3 regions of the Shewanella baltica genome follow, and region 3 is predicted to be linked to each of the others. Evidence: predicted binding sites of a transcription regulator. Region 3 holds the regulator's gene; each other region holds the start of a gene.

Evidence for each region. The regulator FliA, encoded in region 3, starts transcription of late flagellar genes. The targets are predictions, from matches to a motif close to CTAAAGNTNNNNNNNNNNNNGCCGATA.
Region 1: a site for FliA is predicted at 1,420-1,446, ahead of DYH48_RS01660 (DUF5610 domain-containing protein). Genes of this name have one in related genera too.
Region 2: a site for FliA is predicted at 1,242-1,268, ahead of DYH48_RS09935 (VC2046/SO_2500 family protein). Genes of this name have one in related genera too.

What each region holds. Positions count from the first base shown of each region.
Region 1 covers NZ_UGYM01000002.1:367,934-371,211, forward strand. The annotation lists gene DYH48_RS01650 (FMN-binding glutamate synthase family protein) at 1-625, opposite strand, end outside; gene DYH48_RS01655 (histidine phosphatase family protein) at 637-1,254, opposite strand; gene DYH48_RS01660 (DUF5610 domain-containing protein) at 1,480-2,106, shown strand; gene DYH48_RS01665 (ferredoxin--NADP reductase) at 2,220-2,969, shown strand; gene DYH48_RS01670 (glutathione S-transferase N-terminal domain-containing protein) at 3,054-3,278, shown strand, end outside.
Region 2 covers NZ_UGYM01000002.1:2,218,605-2,221,882, forward strand. The annotation lists gene DYH48_RS09930 (DUF406 family protein) at 223-510, opposite strand; gene DYH48_RS09935 (VC2046/SO_2500 family protein) at 719-1,207, opposite strand; tRNA gene DYH48_RS09940 (tRNA-Tyr) at 1,333-1,417, shown strand; tRNA gene DYH48_RS09945 (tRNA-Tyr) at 1,489-1,573, shown strand; tRNA gene DYH48_RS09950 (tRNA-Tyr) at 1,658-1,742, shown strand; gene DYH48_RS09955 (PLP-dependent cysteine synthase family protein) at 2,008-3,153, shown strand; gene queE (7-carboxy-7-deazaguanine synthase QueE) at 3,273-3,278, opposite strand, start outside.
Region 3 covers NZ_UGYM01000002.1:1,195,889-1,199,166, forward strand. The annotation lists gene flhF (flagellar biosynthesis GTPase FlhF) at 1-595, shown strand, start outside; gene DYH48_RS05395 (MinD/ParA family protein) at 600-1,481, shown strand; gene DYH48_RS05400 (RNA polymerase sigma factor FliA) at 1,474-2,187, shown strand; gene cheY (chemotaxis response regulator CheY) at 2,235-2,618, shown strand; gene DYH48_RS05410 (protein phosphatase CheZ) at 2,632-3,278, shown strand, end outside.

The DNA.
Region 1 (3,278 bases), 830 kb from region 3:
CATTGCGAACGCCGTATTTGGCTGTTCCAATTTGAAAGACGAGATCGCAGCCACCTTTGAGATGATAAGGGCTCAAGCCGCCTTCACCTGTGTTAAGCCAGCAACCCGCTTGCGCTGCGCCATGGGAAAGGGCGGTGATGGCTGGGCGCGATAGGGCGCCAAAACTCATGGCTGAAATATGGCAAATGGCTTGAGTTGTATAGGGCTGACGACAGTGAGTGCCAATCGTCAGCGGATGAATAGGAGTGATATCTTCATCTTGGGTTGGGAAGGCGGTATTCATAAACATGATAGTACCAGCTGTATCCAAGGGACGAGTCGAACCAAAGGCTATGGTTCTATCGACATTCTTGGCGGCGCGGTACACCCAGCTGCGTTCAGCACGGTTGAAGGGCAATTCTTCTCTGTCTTGGGCGAAAAAGTATTGTCTGAAAAACTCACCTTGTTTTTCGAACAGATATCGAAAACGACCAATCACGGGATAGTTATGTCTTACCGCTTGTTTGGTCTGCATTTTATCTGCGATATACATGTAAATAACCGCGAGTACTGCGAGTCCTATAACGATCAAAAACAGTCCTGAAAACAGATCGAGTCCCCACATAAACCAATTGAGTTCACTCATGTTATTTATCCTTATTCTTGTCCGTAACGGGTGGAGATCAAGCTTGCGGGTTGGCCATCATTGAGAGAGAGTAAAAACAGCTGACTGTAGTCCTCTTCGCCGATCGCTTGGATCTCAGGTCCACCCAGGGCTTTGATGATCAATGGCACTGTGTTTGAATGCCCAACGATGAGCGTATTGCCTTGTACCGCATGCACTTGTTCGACAATCTGCTGAATATGTTCTTCGATAGGCTTTGCTGCTTCGACTATCGTCACGGGCAAATGGCGAGCCTCGGCGATAGGCGCGAGTGTTTGCTGGGTTCGCAGGTATTGAGTTGCAATGAGCTGCGACAACGGCGTGCGGCTCAAGGCGGTGATCAGTGACGTTGCGCGCATTTCCCCCTTGGACGATAACTGTGGATCATTGGCTGGCGTGTCGGCTTTTTCGGCATGCCTGACTAAAATAATCAGCCTGTTTTCCGCGTGGGCTTGGCTAATCGGTGCGAGGCTGAGGCAAGTTAAGATAATAAGACCAGTGAGCAAACTAAGGCGTTTTATATTAATGCCCATATAGTGCTCAGTAGTGCGCTTAAGCATTCGTGTAAACACGTGAAAGCGGAAATGACTCAAACTGCGACCTGCTGCCATGGTGTAACATCCTTTTCTATTGGCTCATCTCTAAGCTCGACGATAGTAATGATCTGCATGCGGGTGGATGGCGCTTTATGCAATTTATAAAGAATGAACCCACTCAATTTATGCGGGCCTTATCATGGCCTTGTGGTCACGATGGTACTTCAATTCTAAAAATTACTAAAGCTGGTCAAATTTTGGTCGATAATAAAGTCGACCCGAATTGAATGGATAGTCATCATGGAAATCAATAAATCCTCTCAAGTGCAAAGTACCCCTTTGCCGCAGAAAAAATATGCTGAAAATACGACGCCTAAGGGTACCGAAGTGAGTGATTCGAAGGACGCGAAAACCACCGAAGTGACCTCGAAACAAACCGCGCAGCAAACGAGTAAGCAGCTGATGAATCAAGCAATTCTATCGGCACAGCAAGATGTGAATATCAAGTCAGGCGATCAGTCTATGACCTTGCTTTATCGCGCTGCGATAGAGTCTATTAATAAAGAGTTAGCGCCTACTATGGGCGAGAACGCGATTCAAACTGCTTACGATAATGGCGTAGATACATCACCAGAAGCGACTGCAGATCGTATCGTGAGTTTTGCGACGCAATTTTTTAGCATTCACCAGCAACAAAATTCGGGTATGAGTCTAAGCGATCAACTCGATAGCTTTATGGGAATTATTGGTGGTGCAATTGATAACGGCTTTAAAGAAGCGAAAGATATTCTGTCTGGTCTTAAAGTATTGCAGGGTGATATTGCCGATGGCGTCGATAAAACCTACGGTTTAGTGCAAGAGGGATTACAGGCCTTTAGGGATAGCTTTAACAAGAAGACAGATGAGACACAATCGAGTGCCAGTTAACGCTCTGTTGTTTTCGGTTCTATCGTCATAAGCCCCTTATCATAAGGGGTTTTTGTTATGCGGAAAAAAGTCTATGCTGGAAGCCTATTTAACGTTTCGCTTGAGGGCAAGTTATGTGGACTAGGGGACAAGTTATAGAACGTATTGATTGGAGCGATAAGTTATTTTCATTGCGCATCGCCGCCGAGTTAGCCCCATTTATTCCTGGTCAGTTTATCAAGTTAAGTCAAATGCAAGATGATAAGCGTGTGGCCAGAGCTTACTCCTTAGTAAATTCCCCCGATAAACCCTATGCCGAAGTGCTCGCCGTTGCGGTAGAGGACGGTCTGTTATCGCCGCAATTACACAACCTTGTCATAGGCGATGAAATTGAAATCACTTCAACCGCGACCGGGTTTATGACCTTAGCGGAAATTCCTAAGGGTGAGCTCCAAGGCAAGCACTTATGGTTTTTGGCCACAGGTACAGCGGTAGGGCCATTTTTGTCTATGCTCGACACCCATGAACCTTGGGAGCGTTTTGAAAAAGTGGTGCTTGTGTATGGCGTGCGCGAGGCGCAGGACTTAGCCTACCTTGATAAGCTGCGTGAGTTAGAACGCACATACCCAGCACAGTTTATATTAGTTTTGAGTGTGACCCGTGAACCCTTGGCCGATGCGTTGCAGTGTCGTATTCCCGAGGGCATAGTCTCGGGTGAAATCGAGAAAAAGGCAGGATTAACCTTAAGTGCCGCTGATTCCCAAGTCATGATTTGCGGCAATCCCGGTATGATTAATGGTGCCCAAAGCGCCTTACTCGATAAGGGATTAGTGAAGAACTTACGTCGTGCTCCGGGACAAATTACAGTAGAAAAATATTGGTGATCCCATTTTATATGGGCGGTGAGAGCAAACTGTTCTCACCCCTTAATAGCCATAGCGTTTAATGCAAATAAAAGGAAATTTTTGATGAAGTTGTTAAGTTCTCAAGCTTCACCCTATGCCCGTTGTGTTAGAGCGTTGATCCAGTATTTAGGGATTAACAATATTGAAGAGCTGCTAGTCAATCCCTTTGAAAACAGCGCTGAATTACTCGATGCCAACCCGTTAGGACAGATCCCGTGTCTTATCACCAACGATGGCGTGGCACTATTTGATAGCGAAGTGATTATGCGTTACCTAGATGCTGAGCTT
Region 2 (3,278 bases), 1.0 Mb from region 3:
AACTTCGTGTTGGGCTAAAGGTCTTTGCTACGCGCAAACGTACCTTGAAATGTGCAATTAAGCTGATTGAATTATTCTTATTTGGAGGCAGATTACACTATCTATTGTAAGTGCAGCAACATGTGGCACAATTTATTACAATTCAGTTAACAACTGCAGCATTTTTAGACAGTTAAAACGATTAAGTTCGAATTCTATCCGCTAAAAGTGCTGCACAAAAACTTATAAACCGTTTTCCAATTGGAAAATCATTTTCTCGGCGCTCACACCAAAGGTCAGCAGTAAATCGATACCCGCCGCCGTGGTCACAAACTCAGTTTGTACTTCAGCAAATCGAGCTTGGGCACGGCTCGCCATACTTTCTGCATCTGTTTGCGCGCTATCGCCAACAAAATTTAACGTCAATAAGGTATCGTGTTCATCAATGACGGCGCCGATATCGACAAAACTGCCACAATCGGTGCAAGTGTCATTCACTGCCGGATTCTGTGCTTCTATTATGCCTTTCATCTGTATTCCTTATTTATAAAGCGACTGATTAACGGCATCACTAAACTATGCTCGCTAATTTATTTGCGCGGTAAGTGGCTAACTCGATAGGTTAATCAGAATTATAGGTAATTAAGCCTCAAGATAACTGGCTTTAGCTCACGCTTATTTACTGAAATGGCGCAGATTGACTCGATTGGCATTGAAGACCACTTACGGGAAGACTGCCCTAGGCTGAAGCGAGCAGAGGCACGAGATTACGTTGGATTGCCAATTGATCGGCAAAATGCATGATTTCAACCTTAGGCGCGCTGAGTTGGCCCCTCTGCCTGAGCTGGGTGACATGATCACAGTTACTCAGGGCCTCGGCCATTGCAACGCTCTCACCGCCTCGGATCACTAACGCTTCCGGTCGCAGTGCCTGCTGTAATTGAAATGCCCGCGGACCTTGAGCCATAAAAATACTGCTGTTATCGACTACAGGTTCGGCACAAGATAAATCCGCCATTAAGCTTTGCTGCGGTGGTAATTCGAACTGACGCTGTAATTTTTGCGCCATATCAAGCTCGTTTTGCCATTGAAATTGCGCCATGTCCCGTGCGTCAACCGACAGTAACGACAGCAACAGGGCGAATTCGCCCCGTCTGTCGTTTTCTATCGCCGCGTTTAAGCGGGTGCCAATTTGGGCTTCGTTGACTAAAGGAACATCAATTTGCATAAAAAAACATCGTCAAAACAATTCGTTGTTAGTTAATCGACCATTTGATGCATAACTTTAGGAAAATTTTTAAATTGGGTATTTACATGCAAAAGGTTTCTGACTACTATGGCGGCCGCAATTGAGGAGGGGTTCCCGAGTGGCCAAAGGGATCAGACTGTAAATCTGACGGCTCAGCCTTCGAAGGTTCGAATCCTTCTCCCTCCACCATTTGCACTGTAAGTTTGTGAGTGTTGTTCGAAAATGATGTAGAGTTTTACAAAAGCGTTAAAGGTATTCGTGGAGGGGTTCCCGAGTGGCCAAAGGGATCAGACTGTAAATCTGACGGCTCAGCCTTCGAAGGTTCGAATCCTTCTCCCTCCACCATCTTTATCTCTAACGCAGATAATCATTTTCAAGTACCAAACATGGCCAATGTTTGGTTGAGTTTTAAAAGTAAAGAAAGTTTGTGGAGGGGTTCCCGAGTGGCCAAAGGGATCAGACTGTAAATCTGACGGCTCAGCCTTCGAAGGTTCGAATCCTTCTCCCTCCACCATTTCTTTCATTGTATATACCGCTCTTGTTCAACTTCCGTTTTGTCTATTCCAGTTTTATCTGCCATAGCTTCATCTATTCATTTTGTTCTAATTACATTCTTTGTATTAAACTGCACTTCTATTTGAAGCCATCTTTTTAGTTCGCAATATTTGTCTTTAACATCAATCACGCCTCGCGCGACTTCAAGCTAATGCCCCCAAGCGAGTAACGCCAAGCAGATCCAATAAAACCGCTTTGCCCGTCCCTGTGATATGCTCTGAAAAATGATCCCTTTCGAAGTGACTATGATGATATCTAACACAATTCAACCGCCAGTGGACTCACACAGCGCTCACAGACTCTGCCCAACGTGGGAAGCCCATGCGATAGGCAAGATTGAAGCGGATTTTCAGCGCAGCGCCGATACCCATTTGATTAAGCTTGAATTACCTATGCTCGATGGCATAGATATTTATCTTAAAGATGAAAGTACCCACCCGACAGGCAGCTTAAAGCATCGCCTCGCCCGCTCACTCTTCCTCTATGCCCTGTGTAACGGCTGGATTAAGCAAGGTACGCCCATTATCGAATCCTCATCGGGCAGCACAGCGATTTCTGAAGCCTATTTTGCCCGCTTACTCGGTTTACCTTTTATTGCCGTGATGCCTAAAAGCACGGCTAAAAAGAAGATTGAACAGATCACTTTCTATGGCGGCCAATGTCATTTTGTCGACCATTCCAGTGAGATTTACGCCGAATCGGCGCGCCTAGCCGCAGAGCTGGGCGGCCATTACATGGATCAATTCACCTACGCCGAGCGCGCAACAGACTGGCGCGGCAATAACAATATTGCCAATTCTATTTTCAATCAGATGGAACGCGAGCCACACACAATCCCGCGTTGGATAGTGATGAGTCCGGGTACAGGCGGCACATCGGCGACCATAGGCCGCTACATCCGCTATCAAAGGTTGGCGACCCAGCTTTGCGTAGTTGATCCGCAAAACTCGGTATTTTTTGATTTTTATCAGAGCGGCGATGCCAGCTTAACCTGTTGCAATGGCAGTAAAATTGAAGGCATAGGTCGACCAAGAGTCGAGCCATCGTTTATTCCTGGCGTTGTGGATTCTATGCTGCAAATCCCCGACGCGGCTTCCGTAGCGACGATTCATTGGTTAGAGCAACTGATTGGCCGTAAAAACGGCGCATCGACAGGCACTAACCTTTACGGCGCATTGCAACTTGCCGTACAAATGCAAGCGCGTGGAGAACAAGGCTCAATCGTCACCTTAATTTGCGACTCGGGTGAACGTTACCTCGATACCTATTACGATGCTGATTGGATTGCAGCTAACGTCGGTGATATTGCCCCCTATCAGCGCCAACTTGCGGCATTCAATCATTTTGGTCAGCTAAGCGAGCTTGATTAATCGACTCGATGAAATCCTTTGAGTTGACGGCTTTAAAGTCCACCGCTAAACGTCAGTCATAAAAAACGCCCCACAATTGTGAGGCGTTTTTTTATCGTTTATAGATTAACTGAAGGGCATTAATC
Region 3 (3,278 bases):
TGCTGCCCGTTTTGCTGCCCATCATGGTGCTGAGCATGTGGCTTTGATAACGACAGATCATTATCGTATCGGAGCCTATGAGCAATTAGCAACTTATGGCAAAATAATGGGCTGCCCAGTAAAGCAAGCTCATGATCTGAATGAATTAGAGCAAATTCTCTATCAGTTTAGGAATCGCAAGCTAGTATTGATAGATACGGCTGGCATGGGACAACGAGATATGCGTCTTTACCAGCAACTTGATAATTTAACTGCAAATAGCAGGATACCTATCCGCAGTTATCTGGTACTGTCTGCGACAGGACAGCGCCGTGTGCTGCAAGATGCAGTCAATCATTTTAAACGCATTCCCCTATCTGGTGTCGTTCTCACAAAACTCGATGAATCTGTGTCGTTAGCAGGGGCATTAAGTGTGTTGATCCAAAACGGATTACCATTAAGTTATGTTACTGATGGACAAAGAGTTCCTGAAGATATGAAAGTTGCGGATACCTTAGATTTAGCCCAGCAGGCACTCGCAGCGTTAGATAGTACAGAACAACAATCATTACAAGACACAGCGTGGTCAGATAATATGGCCTGTGCATTTGAGTAGATTTATGACCCTGGATCAAGCAAGTGGTTTACGTATGATGAATCAACCCTATAACGAAAAAGTGAAAGTAATCGCGGTCACAGGTGGTAAAGGTGGCGTTGGTAAAACCAGCGTTTCCATTAATACAGCTGTGGCATTAGCCGAAAAAGGCAAGCGTGTCTTGGTACTTGATGCTGACCTTGGCTTAGCAAACGTCGATGTCATGCTGGGTATTCGTGCCGAGCGTAACCTCTCCCATGTCCTCTCTGGTGATGCAGAGCTTGACGATATTATCGTTCGTGGCCCTAAAGGGATTGGCATAGTGCCAGCCACTTCAGGAACACAAGGGATGGTGGAATTAAGTCCAGCGCAGCATGCAGGGTTAATTCGCGCTTTCAGTGAGATGCGGACTCAGTTTGATATTCTAGTCGTAGATACTGCTGCTGGGATTTCAGATATGGTGCTCAGTTTCTCACGTGCATCGCAGGATGTGCTGGTCGTTGTTTGTGATGAACCCACATCAATTACCGATGCCTATGCCCTGATAAAAATCCTCAGCCGTGAGCATGGCGTGTTCCGTTTTAAAATAGTTGCCAATATGGTGCGTAGTTTACGCGAAGGTATGGAATTATTTGCTAAACTCAGTAAAGTGACCGACAGATTTTTGGATGTCGCCCTTGAATTGGTTGCAACAATCCCATTTGACGAAAACTTACGTAAATCAGTTCGTAAACAAAAATTGGTGGTTGAAGCGTATCCTAAATCACCAGCGGCGATTGCGTATCAAGGGTTGGCAAATAAAATTCTAAGCTGGCCTGTACCGCAGCAACCTGGTGGGCATTTGGAGTTTTTCGTTGAGCGTTTAGTACAACGACCAGATTTTCAAGAGGAAAAAACGAGTGAATAAAGCCGCTGCGTATACTTGTTTAGACAATAAATCGTCGATCGTTGAACAGTATGCTCCGTTGGTTAAAAGAATTGCGCATCATTTACTCGCCAGACTACCTGCCTCCGTGCAGTTAGATGATTTACTCCAAGCTGGGATGATGGGGTTATTAGAAGCATCATCCAAGTTTGATGGTGGCAAGGGTGCGAAATTTGAAACCTTCGCCGGCATACGCATACGTGGGGCCATGTTAGATGAAATTCGCCGCGGCGATTGGGTGCCTCGTTCCGTTCATCGTAACAACCGCAAGGTTGCACACGCTATAGATGAGTTAGAGCAAGCGCTGGGTCGTGATGCACGCGACACAGAAATTGCAGAAAAACTTGATATGACGCTCGATGAGTACCATCATATTCTTAACGATGTTTCTGTCGGAAAAATCATAGGGATAGAAGACTTAGGCGTATCTCAGGATATACTTACAGTGAGTGATCGGTCCGATGATGATTCATTTGAAGCATTAGCTGAGAACCAATTTCATTCTGCGCTGGTTGAGGCAATTAAATTATTGCCTGAAAGAGATGCATTAGTGTTATCCCTGTACTACGATGAAGCATTGAATTTAAAAGAGATTGGCGCCATTCTTGAAGTCAGTGAATCGCGGGTTAGCCAGATATTAAGTCAGGCGATGTTGCGATTGAAAGCTAAACTCAAGCACTGGACATAAGTATAATTATTAATCGAGCACAGAATGTCAGCTCACCGGAGGAAACCTTGGACAAGAATATGAAGATTCTCATTGTTGACGATTTTTCGACAATGAGGCGTATCATCAAGAACTTGTTGCGAGACTTGGGGTTTAACAACACCCAAGAAGCAGACGATGGCTCTACAGCCCTGCCGATGTTGCAAAAGGGGGATTTTGATTTTGTTGTTACAGATTGGAATATGCCCGGCATGCAAGGGATCGATCTGTTAAAAGCAATTCGCGCAGATGATTCGCTAAAGCATTTACCCGTATTAATGGTAACTGCTGAAGCAAAACGTGAACAGATTATTGCTGCCGCTCAAGCGGGAGTGAATGGATATGTGGTTAAGCCTTTTACCGCTGCAACGCTGAAAGAGAAGTTAGATAAAATATTCGAACGACTCGCTTGAGCAAGGATGAGCTATGAAGTCACAAACATCAGGGCTCATCACGCTCGAGCAAGCTCAGCACTTTGTTGAATTATTAAGTGCAGGTGAGCAAAGTCAGGCAGATGATTTATTTCGGGAGCTTGCAGCTCCATTGCAACGAGAATTATTCGAAGAAGTAGGGAAATTAACTCGGCAACTTCATAGTGCGCTGATGGATTTTCAAGTTGATAATCGTCTTTCTGAATTAGCCAATACAGAAATTCCCGATGCCAAGCAACGTTTAAATTACGTTATTGACATGACTGAACAAGCGGCAAATAAAACCATGGATGCGGTTGAAGAATGTTTACCTTTGGCCAATGCCGTAACGGTTAATATTCAAAAAGTCATGCCATCTTGGGACAGATTAATGCGACGCGAGATAGTCTTAAGTGACTTTAAGGTTCTTTGTCACGATGTCCAAGATCTTATGTCCCGTAGTTCAGAAGACTCGATTCGATTACGTGAATTGCTGAATCAAATATTGATGGCACAAGATTTTCAAGACTTAACAGGGCAAATGATACGCCGTGTTATTGATCTGGTAATGGAAGTTGAAAGTAATCTGGTTTCTATGCTGACGGTATTTGGTGAGCAGCCTATGATTGAAAGTCAGATTGCTCAGAAAAATAATATTGAAGC